Regions from separate parts of the Bradyrhizobium sp. USDA 4461 genome, predicted to be linked through region 2. Evidence: predicted binding sites of a transcription regulator. Region 2 holds the regulator's gene; the other holds the start of a gene.

Region 1 (7,937 bases), 300 kb from region 2:
GACTATCGTTTAAGGCGCCCGGTTGGATGATCCGGCGGGCGCAAGCCATCGGGGGATCGCCGTGACCAGTACGCCCGCCATCGTCTCTTCCGGCCACCCTCCAACCAGTCCGATCCCGGTTGCGGTCACGCTCGGTGCGTTGGGTGTCGTCTATGGCGACATCGGCACCAGCCCCCTCTACGCCCTGAAGGAAGCTGCCAAGGCTGCCGCCCATGGCGGGCCGCTGACCTCGAGTGCGGTGCTCGGCGTGGTGTCGCTGATCCTGTGGGCGCTGATCCTGATCATCTCGGTGAAGTATGCGATGCTGATCCTGCGCGCGGACAACCGCGGCGAAGGCGGCATTGTCGCGCTGCTGGCGCTGCTCTCGGCCCGCAACGCGGCGCCCGGCACCTGGCGGGCCCATCTTTTGGTCGTCGGACTGATCGGCGCCGCCCTGCTCTATGGTGATGGCGCGATCACGCCGGCCATCTCCGTGCTGTCGGCGATCGAAGGCCTCAAGGTCGACGCGCCCTCGCTGGCGCCTGCGGTGGTGCCGCTCACCGTCGTCATCCTGATCGGCCTGTTCATCATGCAAAAGCAGGGCACGGGCTTCATCGGCAAGATCTTCGGCCCGGTGATGCTGTTCTGGTTCGCCGTGCTGGCGGCGCTCGGCATCCACGGCATCGTCAAGGCGCCCGGCGTGCTGGTCGCAGTCAGCCCGTACTATGCATTCGATTTCCTGATCCATCAGGATTTTCACGTCAGCTTCGCCATCCTCGGCGCCGCCTTCCTCGCAGTCACCGGCGGCGAGGCAATGTACGCCGACATGGGGCATTTCGGCCGCTTTCCGATCCGGCTCGCCTGGTTCGCGGTCTGCCTGCCCGCTTTGGTGCTCAACTATTTCGGCCAGGCCGGCGAGCTGATCAACGACCCGAACTCGATCGACAACCCGTTCTTCCAGCTCGCCCCCGACTGGGCGCACTATCCGCTGGTGCTGCTCGCGACGCTCGCCACCGTGATCGCCTCGCAGGCGATCATCTCCGGCGTGTTCTCGCTGACCCAGCAATCGATCCAGCTCGGCTTCCTGCCGCGCATGCATATCCGCCACACCACCAGCGATGCGATCGGACAGATCTACGTGCCGCTGGTGAACTGGCTGCTCGCGGCCGGCACGCTCGGCGCGGTGCTGGCATTCGGCACCTCAGACGCGCTCGCCGGCGCCTACGGCATCGCGGTGTCGCTGTTGATGGCGATCACCACGCTGCTCGCCGCCCTGGTCGCGATCCAGTGGGGCTATTCGCCGATCCTGGTGATCGCGGTGAACGGCTTCTTCTTCATCATCGACTTGATCTTCTTTGCGGCGAACACCGAGAAACTGTTCGAAGGCGGCTGGTTCCCGCTGCTGCTCGCCGGCGCGGTCGCGTTCCTGATGATGACCTGGCGCAGCGGCGTGAAGCTGGTCGAGAAGGCGCGCAGCAAGCTGCGTCAGCCGGAAGAGGATCTGATCGAGACCGCGGTCAACAAATGCAGCGCCCGCCTGCCCGGCACCGCCGTGTTCCTGGCTTCGGCCCCCAACGGGGTGCCGCTGGCGCTGACCCAGTTCGTCAAGCACAATCACGTGCTGCATCAGCGCGTGCTGCTGGTCACCGTGCAGATCGAGGAGCGGCCGCGGATTCCCGACGAGGACCGCGCCGACGTGATCGAGATCAGCCCGGGCATCACGCGCATCATCCTGCATTATGGCTTCATGCAGTATCCGACGATCTATGAGGGGCTGAAGACCGCCTGCCGGCAGGCCAAGCTGCCCGGCATCGATCTCTCCGACGTGACCTACTACATCGGCCGCGAGACTATCATCCCGCGCGAGGACATTCCGGGCATGTGGGTGTGGCGGGAATCGCTGTTCGCCTTCCTGCAACGCAACGCCGAGCGGTCGGCGGCGTTCTTCGGCGTACCCACCGGCCAGGTCGTGGAGTTCGGCACCGAGATCGAGATCTGATCTCATCGTCCGCGTAGCCCGGATGAAGCGCAGCGCAATCCGGGACCAGCGTGCTGCGTCGACAGACCCCCGGATTTCGCTTCGCTCCATCCGGGCTACGAGATCGGCCCCGGCGGCCTTAGCCGCCGTTGCCGTTCTCGCCGTTTTCCTCTTCCGGAATGTGCTCGACCGAGACCACGTGCTCGTCCTCGGCGGTGTCGAACACGATCACGCCCTGGGTCGAGCGGCCGGCGACGCGGATGTCGGCCACCGGGCAGCGGATCAGCTGTCCCTTGTCGGTGACCAGCATGATCTGGTCGGCATCCTCGACCGGGAACGACGCCACGAGGTTGCCGTTGCGGTTGTTGACGCTCATCGCGACGATGCCTTTGCCGCCGCGGCCGGTGGTGCGGTACTCGTAGGACGAGGTCCGCTTGCCGTAGCCGTTGACCGAGACGGTCAGCACCACCTGCTCGGCGGCCGACAGCTCGGCATAGCGCTCCTGCGACAGCTGGATCGCATTCGCGGTCTCCTCGCCCTCGGCCTCGACCGGCTCCTCGGTCGCGGCCTCGCCGGCCACCGCGCGGCGCATCTTCAAGTAGGCCGAGCGCTCGTCCGAGGTGGTCTCGACATGGCGCAGGATCGCCAGCGAGATCAGCCTGTCGGCCTCGGCCAGCGCAATGCCGCGGACGCCCATCGAGGTGCGGCCGGTGAAGACGCGCACATCGGTGACCGGGAAGCGGATGCACTGCCCGCCGGCGGCGGTCAGCAGCACGTCGTCATGCTCGGTGCAGATCTGCACGTCGACGATCGCCTCGCCCTCCCCGAGCTTCATGGCGATGATGCCGGAGCGGCGGACGTCGACGAAGTCGGACAGCTTGTTGCGGCGGACGGTGCCGCCTGTCGTCGCGAACATCACGTCGAGATTGCCCCAGGAGGATTCATCCTCCGGCAGCGGCATGATCGTGGTGATGCGCTCGCCCTGCTCCAGCGGCAGGATGTTGATCAGCGCCTTGCCGCGCGCGTTCGGAGCGGCCATCGGCAGCCGCCAGACCTTCTCCTTGTAGACCTGGCCGCGCGACGAGAAGAACAGCACCGGCGTGTGCGTGGAGGCCACGAACAGCCGCGAGACGAAATCCTCGTCGCGGGTCTGCATGCCGGCGCGGCCCTTGCCGCCGCGGCGTTGCGCCCGGTAGGTCGACAGCGGCACGCGCTTGACGTAGCCGGCATGCGACACGGTGACGACCATGTCCTCGCGCTGGATCAGGTCCTCGTCCTCGACCTCGCCTTCCTGCTCGATGATCTCGGTCTTGCGCGCCGTGGCGAACTGCTGCTTCACCTCGGCGAGTTCGGTCTTGACGATGTCCTGCACGCGGGCACGCGACCGGAGGATGTCGAGATAGTCGGCGATCTCGGCCGCGAGCTTGTCGAGCTCTTCGGAAATCTCGTCGCGCCCGAGCGCGGTCAAGCGTTGCAGCCGGAGGTCGAGGATCGCCCTCGCCTGCTCCATCGACAGCCGCAGCGTGCCGTCCTCGTTGATGCGATGGCGGGGATCGTCGATCAGCGTGATCATCGCCTCGACGTCGCGCGCCGGCCAGTCGCGCGACATCAGGGCCTCGCGCGCGGTGTTCGGATCGGGCGAGGTCCGGATGACGCGGATGATCTCGTCGATGTTTGCGACCGCGATCGCAAGGCCGACCAGGATGTGGGCGCGGTCGCGGGCCTTGCCGAGCAGGAACTTGGTCCGCCTTGTCACCACCTGCTCGCGGAACGCGACGAAGATGTTGAGCAGGTCCTTCAGATTCATGGTCTGCGGACGGCCGGAATCCAGCGCCAGCATGTTGGCGGGGAAATTGGTCTGCAGCGGCGTGAAACGGTAGAGCTGGTTGAGCACCACATCGGGCACCGCTTCGCGCTTCAGCTCGATCACGACGCGATAGCCGTCGCGGTCGGACTCGTCGCGCAGGTCGCCGATGCCCTCGATCTTCTTCTCTTTCACGAGGTCGGCAATGCGCTCGACCATCGTCGCCTTGTTCACCTGATAGGGAATTTCGGAGATGATGATCGCTTCGCGGTCCTTGCGGATGGTGTCGATCGTCACCTTGCCGCGCATCACGATCGAGCCGCGGCCGAGATGGTAGGCCGAGCGGATGCCCTGGCGGCCCAGGATGACGCCACCGGTCGGGAAATCAGGTCCGGGAATGATGTCGATCAACTCGTCGATCGTGAGCGCCGGATTGTCGATCAGCGCGACGCAGGCGTCGACCACCTCGCCGAGATTGTGCGGCGGGATGTTGGTCGCCATGCCGACGGCAATGCCGCCGGCGCCGTTGACCAGAAGGTTCGGAAAGCGGGCCGGCAGAACCGACGGCTCCTGCTCCGAATTGTCGTAGTTCGGCTGGAAATCGACGGTCTCCATGTCGATGTCGGCAAGGACGGCCAGTGCCGCGCGCGTCAGCCGCGCTTCGGTATATCGATAGGCGGCCGGCGGATCGCCGTCGATCGAACCGAAGTTGCCCTGGCCGTCGATCAGCGGCACGCGCAGGGAGAAATCCTGCGCCATGCGGACCATCGCGTCGTAAATCGACTGGTCGCCGTGCGGGTGATATTTACCGATCACGTCGCCGACCACGCGCGCGGACTTGACGTATTTCTTGTCCGGGGTGTGTCCCTGCTCATGCATCGAGTAGAGGATGCGCCGGTGCACCGGCTTGAGCCCGTCGCGCGCATCGGGCAGCGCACGCGACACGATCACGCTCATCGCGTAATCGAGGTAGGACTTCTTCATCTCGTCGAGAATGGAAACGGGACGAATATCTGAGGGCCCCGGCGGCTCGCCGGGCTTGTGGTCGTCGTTATCGGACAAAGGGGAAATCCGGTCGGTTCTACTGGGGAATCATATAGCGTATCGATGGCCCGAAAACCACCCTTGCCCGGCTCCCGCAGGCCGTTTTTCCGTTCGTTTTTTCATGGACTTACGGGTGGGTCGGCAGGACCACGGCCGCTTGGTCGAGAAGCGCGTGGCGAATGGCGAATAGCGAGTGGAAAACGCCCTCTTCGCTACTCCCCATTCGCTATTTGCCCATCCCATCGCTGGCCGAAAACCACCGCATGCATGATCCGCCCGGGCATGAACGTGAACAGCCCGGCAATGACCAGCGTGCCGAAGAAGATGCCAATCATCGTGTATTTGTGGCGGCGGACGTTGTGACGCCGCGCGGCCATGACGCCGAGCACCAGCATGAGCAGCGAGAAGATCGACAGCAGATGGATCGGGCTCCACGGCCCGAGCAGGCGGATCTGGTGGATCCAGAACGAGCTTCCGGCGACCACCAGCATCAGGATCACCCAGATCCAACCCAGCGTCCGGTGCGGCAGCGTGCCCTTCGGCGCGGCAAGCTGGATGGAGCCGAGCACGAAGGCGGCCATGGCGGCAAAGGCATGGAGCGGGATCGCAGGCGCGGCGTCGAGCAATGGCGCGAGGCTCATGATGGCGGCCCTCGAATTGATCCGCGGCAAAGCCTCGCTCACCGCTGGGTAATGTAAATATCATTCACATTGACCTGTGTCAAAGTCGCGGGAACCGGCTCTGAGCGCCGCCATCTGGGCGAGACGCTGCAAGCCGTTAGAAAGTTATCCTCATAATTCACATGAGGAAACTGTCGCGACACATCGAACCACCGTTCCGGCAAATGATCGTCACGGAACGGCGGCTGACGCGGTGTCCGAGCGCACGCTCAGAACGGGATGTCGTCGTCCATGTCGCTGTTGCGGCTGCCGCCGGCGGCGACCGCACGGCGCGGCGCCGAGCTGACCGGACCGGACGAGCCGAAATCGCTGCCGCCATCATCGGAGAAGCTGCTGCCGCCACCGCCGCGCCCGTCGAGCATGGTGAGGTTGGAGTTGAAGCCCTGCAGCACGACTTCAGTCGAGTACTTCTCGACGCCGCTCTGGTCGGTCCATTTGCGGGTCTGCAACTGACCCTCGATGTACACCTTGGCGCCCTTCTTCAGGTACTGCTCGGCGACCTTGCAGAGGCCCTCGTTGAAGATCACGACGCGGTGCCACTCGGTCTTTTCCTTGCGCTCGCCGGTGCCCTTGTCGCGCCAGGTCTCCGAGGTGGCGATGGACAGATTGGCGATCGGACGACCGTCCTGGGTCCGCCGGATCTCCGGATCCTTGCCGAGGTTTCCAACCAGGATCACCTTGTTCACGCTTCCTGCCATCGCATCATCTCCACTCAAAAACCGGGCGTCCGGACATCGGCCGCCACTCTCAACCTTCGCCACTTACATTGCAGGCGTCGTGGATGACCCTATACGCCGGCGGCGGCTTGGCGCCCTCCGCCGTCGCACGGTTATCCACGATAATCAGATATAGCATCCCGGCCGGGAATGTTCCAGTTTTGTTCGCCACAACCAGCCGTAGAGGCCGTCCGTGGCGATGATATGGCAGCCGGCTTCGCTCCCAGCCGCCCGCCGGCGACGCGACGTCAGAAAAACAATAAACAAATCAGCGCCTTATTCCGGCGGCACTTCTTCCCCGAGTGTGGCATTTGGGAGACGGCCTTTCCGGTTGAATCGGCGTATAGCTATCAACCAACGGACGGGCGCTCGCGTCTGGGATCGCGCTTCGGGACCTTTGGAAGCCGATCGGGGAGCTGGGGAGATTGACGATGAAGAAGTTTTTGCTCGGGACGGTTGCTCTGATTGCGTTTGCTGCGCCTGCCGCGGCCGCCGACCTCGCGGCGCGCCCGTACACCAAGGCGCCGCCAATGATCGCTGCCGTCTATGACTGGAGCGGCTTCTACATCGGCGCCAACGGCGGCTGGGGCTCGAGTCACAATTGCTGGGACCAGGTCCCCGCCGGCATCTTCATCGGATCGGATGGCTGCCATGACGCAACCGGCGGCGTCGCCGGTGGCCAGATCGGCTATCGCTGGCAGGCCGGCGCCTGGGTGTTCGGCCTCGAAGCGCAGGGCGACTGGGCTGACCTGAAGGGCAGCAACAACAGCGCGATCTTCCCGGGCCTGTTCACCAACCAGACCAAGATCGACGCGTTCGGCCTGTTCACCGGCCAGATCGGCTACGCCGTCAACAACGTGCTGCTCTACGCCAAGGGCGGTGCGGCGCTGACCGACAATCGCTTCAGCACCTTCGTTACGCCGACCGGCGTGCTCGCCGGCAGCGCCAGCGACACCCGCTGGGGCGGCACCATCGGCGCCGGCATCGAGTTCGGCTTCGCGCCGAACTGGACCGCTGGTGTCGAATACGACCACCTGTTCATGCAGGACAAGAACTACAACCTCACCACGCCCGGTGGAGCGCTGTTGAGCACCATCCGCGACCGCCAGGACGTCGACCTCGTCACCGTCCGCGTGAACTACAAGTGGGGCGGCCCGGTGGTTGCGCGCTATTGATTGCGCGACACGGATTGGATCGACACGAAAGGCCGGCCTTGTGCCGGCCTTTCTGTTTGCCGGGGTCGGTTGCGAGTTGAGCCCCGCCCCCGAATCGACATGGTTAAATCCTAATAAATCGTAAAATATACAGTAAAATCAAAATGTTACCGGTGTTGCGCGGGCGCTACGCCCGATCTGCAACCTGCAATGGTAGCCTGTCCTGCGATGATCGAATCGAAGCGGGATGGATCCATGAAGCAGCTTCTGTGTGCAGCCGGCCTCGCCGTGCTCAGCGTTTCGTCCGTGTCGGCGGCTGACCTTGCCGCAAAGGCCCCCCAGCCGGCGGTTGCCGCGCCCCTGACCAGCTGGAACGGCTTCTATCTCGGCGCCCAGGGCGGCGGCGGCTGGGGCACCAGCAGCGAGACCTATCTCGGCGCTCCGAACGATGCGACGTTCATCGGCACGCAAAGCTACACCACCGGCGGCGGCTTCATTGGCGGCGTGATCGGCTACAACGTCCAGGCCGGCCCTGCCGTGTTCGGCATCGAGGGCGCCTACCATTGGGCCTCGATCACCGGC
Region 2 (7,937 bases):
TACGGAAAAACATTGGTTTGCCGACTGTTCCATTCGCGTTCGAGGAACGACCGGTCTCGATGAGCGTCGCCTGCAGAGCTCGCGCACGGCCGGCGATGAAGCGAGACGAGGAACCGACATGGCGTGCAACAGTCGATTGCGGCGAGGTAGCTCAACCGATCTTGCGGCGCATCGCGTTCGGGAACGCCCACTGAGGAACGCTTGGGCGAAATTCAATCTCCTCGGCTAGACCGGAACAGATCGACCAGTCATGTACCGCATTTACTATTTTGCTGCCTTCCTCGCTGTGACGGGATCGGTCTTCGGCTTGCTGGTCGCCCTTGAGAAGACCGTCGGCGGATGACGCCAGGGAGGAAACAAGTTTTGCATCGAGTGGCACGGAAGCGCTCGATGGGGCGATCCGGCGACCCTGGCCGGGTTATGCCGAGCCTAGCTTTTTCTCGATGTAAGCATTCACCGTTTCGGCGAAGCCGCGCTGATCTCCCACAACGGCATTGAGCTGCGTCAGCACGTCTTGCTGGAGGAGCCGGAGTCCGCTCCTCCTGGCTCCAAGCAAGGTCGCGTCCCAATACTCGTTGACCGCTCTCTCGGCCAGCGCAATGCGGTTCACGTCGCCTTCTGCGATCAGTCGGCGCAGAACTCCCAGGCAAGCATCCAGGTGGGGCATCCCTCACCCGCCTCCAGTCCAGGGAGCTCGGAAAGAAAGGGCCCCAGCGAGTGGGCACCACACTGAGGCCAAGGTCCGTTCGTCCATCGTGTTCGGCGTCACCCGGTCAGGAGCCAGCTCACGCTGGCGACGAGCGCGATGAATGACATTCCGGCAAAGCCGAGAAAGCCCATCTCCACGCTGTCCATTCGATGAGGTGTCAACATCCCCGCAGTTTGCATCTCGTCTCCGAGACCCGCATTTAAAAATGCATGTCAGAAGCCATGTCCTAATTTCGCTGAGCCCCAAACAGCGGCCGCTCCACCAATTCGGATTTCAGAAACAACGGGCGTGAAGCGACGAGAACGTTTCGGCTCTCGTCGTCCCTGACCGAACACGCCGTCAGCCACGTCACCCCGCATGCTCGCGCCAGTTGGTTCCTGCCCGCAGCAAAAATTCCGCCAGCACTGGATTAACCTATGTAGATGCCATGCAAGGCCATTGGTGGCCGAATTCGCGCGACAATTGTTCGCGCGGGCCGAACGCCATGGGAAAGAAACGACGAAATCGGGTTAAGCAAACGACGTCACTGACCTTCAGACTGCTAAAGCTTGCCGAAACGGCCAGGACCAGGGCAAGCGGCTTGCCGCCTGGAGCCGAACGTGAACGCATGCTGAGGAAGTCACTTGAAGCCCGGCGTGCCCTCGAGATCGAGAAGTTCCTAGCAACCCCGGGGGCTGCAATGCCTTCATAGGCTTGTCGCGCATCCATCGTCCAAACGGCATCCGAAATGTCAGCCGAGCCGATCGAATATCAGGGTCATCGTCTAACGATCGTCGAGCAGCGAGGCGGCGGCTTCCTCGTCGAGATCACGCCTCTTGCGGGCGGTCCTCCGATCAGAACGCAAACCTTCCAGAGCACTCAAGAGGCGATCGCCAGGGCCAAGGCGACCATTGAGAAGCATCCAAGCAAGTGAAGCCGTACGGTTTGCAAGCAAAGCGTCCAACGCGTCGGCGGGCGGACCGGAGCAACATGATTGCTGGACCGATGCGAAAGCTCCATTTTCGAGTTGCGCGACATCCCACGTACTTTAACCAGGTTAAGGCGGGAACTTGGTAGCGGTTGCACGGTGTCGCCGCGCACGAAAGCACAGGGTATCGCGTGATGCGATGCTGGCTTCTGCGGGCTGGGGCACTCCGATGATCCTTCCAAAAGGACCCCTATTCATCATCAACATTTCAAACCCCGACGCCTTCTCGGGGAAAGGCAGCATCATCATGCTTGAATTGGCGGACGAGGATGCCGCTGTAAGAATAGCTCGAAAGATCGCTGCCGAGACAGGACGCTGGGTGACTGTGCGGAAAGAAGACATGGAAGTCGTTGGAACGATATCGCCGCCTACGACACATTAGGCGCGGTGATGACACGCCCCTGAAGACCACGAAGGTGTGCCCCTGGCTCGGGGACAGAGCCAAGGGCACCGGAAACGCCGACCTGCCGTTCCTGTTGGGTGGCGTTTGTTATCCAATACGCGGTGCCAGGTGCTGTCGTTCCTAATGAGCGATCGCCCGACAAGAGACGGCCCAGCGAGGGGCGCGATTATCGACGTCGGCCGCTCCTGGACGCCTGGAGAAGAAGGGTGCAGCCCGCTGAGGGCACACGTCGGACGGCGATGTGTTTGCAGGGTGTTGCGGTCCGGACACGACGGGCAACTCAGCAAAACCTGTCAATCACCGTGCGCGAAAATATTTCGCTTTATCCGAAGCGCAACTCGGTGTATGAATTCCCCGTCTCACCCGACACGAGGGGCGCTTCGCGGTCGTCACGAACGCGGGTCGAGATGCGGTGGACGCCGAATGCGCAGTTGACGAACGCGCATGAGGCGGACGGCGAAATCGTGCAGGCCTGACGCCCTAGCGGTAGGTGTCTCTTCCGATTGCGCAATGCGCGTTGTGAAGACGGTGACAACAAAGCCAAGTCTCGCCGGGGAGAGCACGTATAAGCCGTAAGCCATCGCGCAGGGAAAGCCGGATTGCTCCGCGTTACACCTGTGGTCCTACCCCCGAGCTTTCTACCCCATTGCTCGGGGCCCATGGGTGCGATCGGCACCCGGCTTTCCCTGCGCCCTCACCAACGGAGAGGGCGGAACGAGAAGCAAGACTCGGACAAATCATGTCGCGAGAATGCGGACGTATGATTCACAAGCGGCGCCACACATTCGCCGTCGTCCCGGCGAAGGCCCGGGACCCATTACCCCAAAAGCGAATTGTTGCGCGACGCTGGGGCCACAGCTTGTTTTCAACAACACAACCCTGTGGTTATGGGCCCCGGCCCCCGTGCGCAATTGCGCACTAGGCCGGGACGACACTGAAATTGTGGCGCGAGCATGCGAAGCTATGGATCGAGCGGGAGCCACTGTCAGCACATCAGTCGCATGCCTCCCGCACAAATCGGGGACATTGCCGCCTGCCCGCAATTTTCGTACATGGTTCCACGCAATGACCTCGCACCCCCTCCCCGATTCCGTCGACGTGCTGCTGTTCGATATCGGCCGCGTCGTGCTCGACATCGACTTTGACAAGGTGATGGCGCACTGGGCGCAGCATGCCGGCTGCGCGCCGTCCGACCTCGCCACGCGCTTTGTCGTCGACGACAGCTTCAAGCATCACGAGATCGGCCGGATCGACGATGCGGCGTTCTTCGAAAACCTGCGCCGGACGCTCGGCATCGACCTCACGGACGCCCAGTTCCTCGAAGGCTGGAATGCGATCTTCACCGGCGAGATGCCCGATATCGCCCCCCTGCTCGCGGCCGCGGCGAAGCGGATGCCGCTCTATGCGTTCTCCAACACCAATCCGGCCCATGTCGCGCATTTCTCGGTTGTCCACGCCGAGTTGCTGAGCCATTTCCGCACCGTGTTCCTGTCCTCGAGCATCGGCTATCGGAAACCCGACGCCGCGGCCTACGATCATGTGGTAAAAGCCATCGGCGTGCCGGCGTCGCGGATCCTGTTCTTCGACGACCTGGCCGCCAATATCGAAGGCGCGCGGGCGCGCGGCCTTCATGCCGTCCACGTGACATCGACGGATGACGTGGCAAGGGCGCTGACCGCGCTCGGTATTTGAACCCTGGACTTGAGGAGCTCCGAGCGTGGCCCTGATGCCGGTTGCCGATGCCCTGTCCGCCGTCCTGGCCGGCGCCGAACCGCTGCCGGAGGAGATGGTCGCGCTCGATGCCGCCTATCACCGCACCCTGGCACGCGACCTCGCCGCGCGGCGCACCCAGCCGCCGCAGCCGATGTCGGCGATGGACGGCTATGCGGTGCGCGCCGCCGATGCGGCTGACCTGAAGGCGCGGCTCAAGGTGATCGGCGAAGTCGCCGCCGGCCGGCCGTTCGAGCGCACGGTCGCCTCAGGCGAAGCGGTGCGGATCTTCACCGGCGGCGTGATCCCCGACGGCGCCGACGCCGTCATCATCCAGGAGGACACCGCCGTCGACGGCGACCACATCACGATCACCGAGGCTGCCGCCGTTGGACGGCACATCCGCCCCGCCGGTGTCGACTTCCGCGAGGGTGACGTTCTGCTCGCCGCCGGCAGCCGCCTCTCCGACCGCGCGCTGTCGCTGGCCGCCGCCATGAACCATCCGGAAGTCGCCGTGCATCGCCGGCCGAAGGTCGCGGTGCTGGCGACCGGCGACGAGCTGGTGATGCCGGGCTCGCAGCCCGGACCCGGCCAGATCGTCTATTCCAACGGCTATGCGCTGCGGGCGCTGGCGCGTGCCGAAGGCGCCGAGACCATCGATCTCGGGATTGCCGCCGATACGGTTGAGGCCACCACGGCCGGCATCCGCCGGGCCCGCGACACCGGAGCCGACATCCTGATCACGACCGGCGGCGCCTCGGTCGGTGACCACGACCTGGTCAAGCGGTCGCTGGAGGCCGAGGGCGTCGCGATGGCGTTCTGGCGGATCGCGATGCGGCCCGGCAAGCCGATGATGCATGGCCGGCTCGGGGCGATGCGGGTGATCGGCCTGCCCGGCAATCCGGTGTCGTCCTATGTCTGCGCCTTCCTGTTTCTGGTGCCGTTGATTCGGGCGCTGAGCGGCCGAAAAGCGATTCATCATCGCCGCGCGACCGCTTTGCTCGGCCGCGACCTCGCTGCCAACGACCAGCGCGAGGACTATCTGCGCGCGCGTCTCGAGACGCGCGACGACGGCACGCTGATCGCAACGCCCGTGATGCAGCAGGATTCTTCGCTGCTCGGGAATCTCGCTGCGGCACGGGCACTTCTCGTGCGTCCGCCGTTTGCGCCGGCCGCCGTCGCCGGCAGCGAATGCGAGATCCTGATGCTGCCCGAATAGGGTTTTCTCACCGCGGCGATTGTGCGCCGCCGGGCGTGTTCACCGGAAATTAAGTGGTTGCGGAACACATATCGAACATATAGTGTCCGTTCATGATTTGTTTCGAGTACTGGTGTCTACAATCGGGAGGCCGCCCAGGAGCGCTTGCAGCAAGCACCATGCTCCCTTGGTCAGGCCCGGTCTGCAGATCCCACCGAAGAGTCTCGGAATCGAACGACGCTATCAACCGGGGGAATACTCGAGATGCTCACGCGCAAACAGTACGAACTTCTGCGTTTCATCAATGAACGTCTGAAAGAGGCCGGCGTCCCGCCCTCCTTCGACGAGATGAAGGATGCGCTCGACCTGCGCTCGAAGTCCGGTATCCACCGCCTGATCACTGCGCTGGAGGAGCGCGGCTTCATCCGCCGCCTGCCCAACCGCGCCCGCGCCATCGAAGTCATCAAGCTGCCCGAGCTGTCGGCCGGCGGCGGCAACGGCCGACGCGGCTTCACCCCGAGCGTCATCGAAGGCACCCTCGGCAAGCGCACCTCTACACCGCCGATCGCCGAGGATGACGGCAATCGACCGGTCGCGGTCCCGGTCATGGGCCGGATCGCTGCCGGTACGCCGATCGAGGCGCTGCAGACCCGCAGCCACACCATCAGCGTGCCGCCCGACATGCTCGGCTCCGGCGAGCATTATGCGCTGGAGGTGCGCGGCGACTCGATGGTCGATGCCGGCATTCTCGACGGCGACATGGCGCTGATCCAGCGCAACGACGTCGCCAACACCGGCGACATCGTGGTGGCGCTGATCGACGAGGAGGAAGCGACCCTGAAGCGCTTCCGCCGCCGCGGCGCTTCGATCGCGCTGGAGCCGGCCAACACCGCCTATGAAGTGCGCATCCTGCCGCCGAACCGGGTCCGCATCCAGGGCAAGCTGATCGGGCTCTATCGCAAGTACTGAATTGCAAATAGTTGCGGCGGCGAGGCAAATACTTGCGGCGGCGAGGAACGAGCGACAGATCGGATCGTTCCTTGGAAGATAGCGCGGCATGCGGCCTGCTCGATGCGCTCCGATACCTCTCACGCAGTGTCGCGTGTTTGTGATTGAGGCGGTCTCGGGCGAGTCGTACAATCGCCCAGAAACGAGCTGACACTCGTTCGCTATCGTCCACTCTGGTAGAGGCCCTATGCCTCAAGGAGAGGCACGGGTCGCTACCTCCATTTGAGGAGCCATCCGATGTGTGACTATAGTCTGCACGCCGTGGCATCGCGCCCCGCCATTGTCGGAGAGACGCTGATCACCACGACCTTCCGCGGCACGTCGACCCGCGGCTTTGCGTCGGAGAACGATCCGACTGTCGCGGTCTGCATGCTGCCGGGCACCGAGCTCGCTTTCGCCGAGAACGTTCGCTACGACAGCCGCTGGATCTGGACCAAGACGCTGAATTTCCGCGTCGGCGTGTTCAACGAAGTCGAGCCCGACGTGCCGGATCGCCATCATGATGCGGTCGAATTCCCCGACGGCAGCCATGTGCTGGTGACCCAGCTCGTCGAGGGACAGCGCGTCAGCGTGCTGCAATTGCCGGCACTGCATCCGCCGGTCGCGCAGAAGCCGAAGGTTGTGGAGCGGCGGCCCTCCGCATTTGCGTCGCTGTTTTTGGGTTGAACGCATCGTCGCCGCAGGATGACCCGGCGGCGAGTGACCGAAACGATTTCGAGCGACCCCGGACGTCGGGTTCCGGGGCGCGGCAGGAGATTTCCGTCGGCGGCCGCCTTGGCGCATCATCAGGCGCAGAGGACGTGCACTTACGGAAACCTGCTCGGTGGTCGAAAAGGTCACATGGCAAAAGGCTGGACGCGTCACGGAGCCGGGCCGCTACATGTTCCGGTTCGGCTGGCTGACGGTGACGGCTGACGACCTGAAGGTCTGGCAGCAATTCCCCGAGGCGTCCTTCACCCTCGTCAAGAAGCCCGACGCCGGCCCCGATTCCGACGAATACCATCTCGGCCTGTTCGAATTGCCGGCCGGTCCCTCGCCAGACCCCGGCTAATCCTCACCCTGCAGATCGCTCTCCCCCGGCGTGGCGTCGACGGCCGGCCGTGGCGCGGTGGCGGGGGCGCGGAGCGTCGCCTCGGCCTCGCCGTCGCCGGGAACCGCAGGCGACCATGGCCGGTCGATCCCGCCGGGCTTGACCGCATCGATGGCGTAGCCGTCACTGGTCCGCCGCAGCACCAGCGCGCCGTGACGCCGCAGCCGCTCGGCGTCGACCACCGAGGCCGCGCAGCCCCGCGGCGCCGGCCGGGCGGTGACGATCAGCGCCGCGCGCTCGCAATCATCCACCAGCGCCTCCGGCCGGCTGGCCAGCGCGACGAAGGCGCCGCCGGGCCCCTGGACCACGCAGCCGCTCGGATCGCAGGAGACGCCCTCGCCGAGCGATGCATCAGTGGCGGTCCGCGCATCGGCGTCCGCCGCCAGCCACTCCTTGACCAAAAACGCATCCTTGGCGCTGTGCATCAGATGCAACCGCCCGTCCCCGCCGCGCACCGCGACGTTGCGGCCATCGGCGGAAATCAGCACGTCCGGCTGCGGCACCCTGAGCGCCCAGACCGAGGCCACCACCAGCAGCACCGCGCCCGACCAGCGCAGCGGCGTGCGCAGCAGCCCGAGCAGGATCAGGCCCGCGCTGGCTGCGATCAGCGGCCCGATCCCGAACGCCGCCATCCGGCCGACCGCACCGGGCAGCGCGGCGACCCATTGCGTCACCAGGATCATCCAGTCGATGCCAAAGCCCATGATCGCCCAGAACACGCCGTCGAAGCCGAACGGCATCGCTACGAGCCCGAGCAGGCCGGCCGGCATCACGACCGCAGACACCACCGGCATCGCCGCGAGGTTGGCGAGCAGTCCGTACGGCGTCACGCGATGGAAATGAAATGCGGCA

Evidence for each region. Region 2 encodes LexA, which represses DNA repair genes until DNA is damaged. Its sites were predicted from a motif close to TGTTCNNNNTGTGTTCNG; they were not measured.
Region 1: a site for LexA is predicted at 6,353-6,370, ahead of ACVINW_RS31655 (single-stranded DNA-binding protein). Genes of this name have one in related genera too.

Annotation. Positions count from the first base shown of each region.
Region 1 covers NZ_JBSRXM010000001.1:6,711,055-6,718,991, forward strand. Annotated here, with positions in the region: gene ACVINW_RS31640 (potassium transporter Kup) at 80-1,978, shown strand; gene gyrA (DNA gyrase subunit A) at 2,097-4,823, opposite strand; gene ACVINW_RS31650 (DUF2306 domain-containing protein) at 5,018-5,446, opposite strand; gene ACVINW_RS31655 (single-stranded DNA-binding protein) at 5,695-6,183, opposite strand; gene ACVINW_RS31660 (outer membrane protein) at 6,633-7,376, shown strand; gene ACVINW_RS31665 (outer membrane protein) at 7,611-7,937, shown strand, end outside.
Region 2 covers NZ_JBSRXM010000001.1:6,408,796-6,416,732, reverse strand. Annotated here, with positions in the region: gene ACVINW_RS30160 (hypothetical protein) at 152-379, opposite strand; gene ACVINW_RS30155 (hypothetical protein) at 419-667, opposite strand; gene ACVINW_RS30150 (hypothetical protein) at 1,437-1,622, shown strand; gene ACVINW_RS30145 (HAD family hydrolase) at 3,145-3,771, shown strand; gene ACVINW_RS30140 (molybdopterin molybdotransferase MoeA) at 3,797-5,008, shown strand; gene lexA (transcriptional repressor LexA) at 5,252-5,956, shown strand; gene ACVINW_RS30130 (hypothetical protein) at 6,233-6,661, shown strand; gene ACVINW_RS30125 (hypothetical protein) at 6,819-7,046, shown strand; partial or broken gene ACVINW_RS30120 (ComEC/Rec2 family competence protein) at 7,043-7,937, opposite strand, start outside.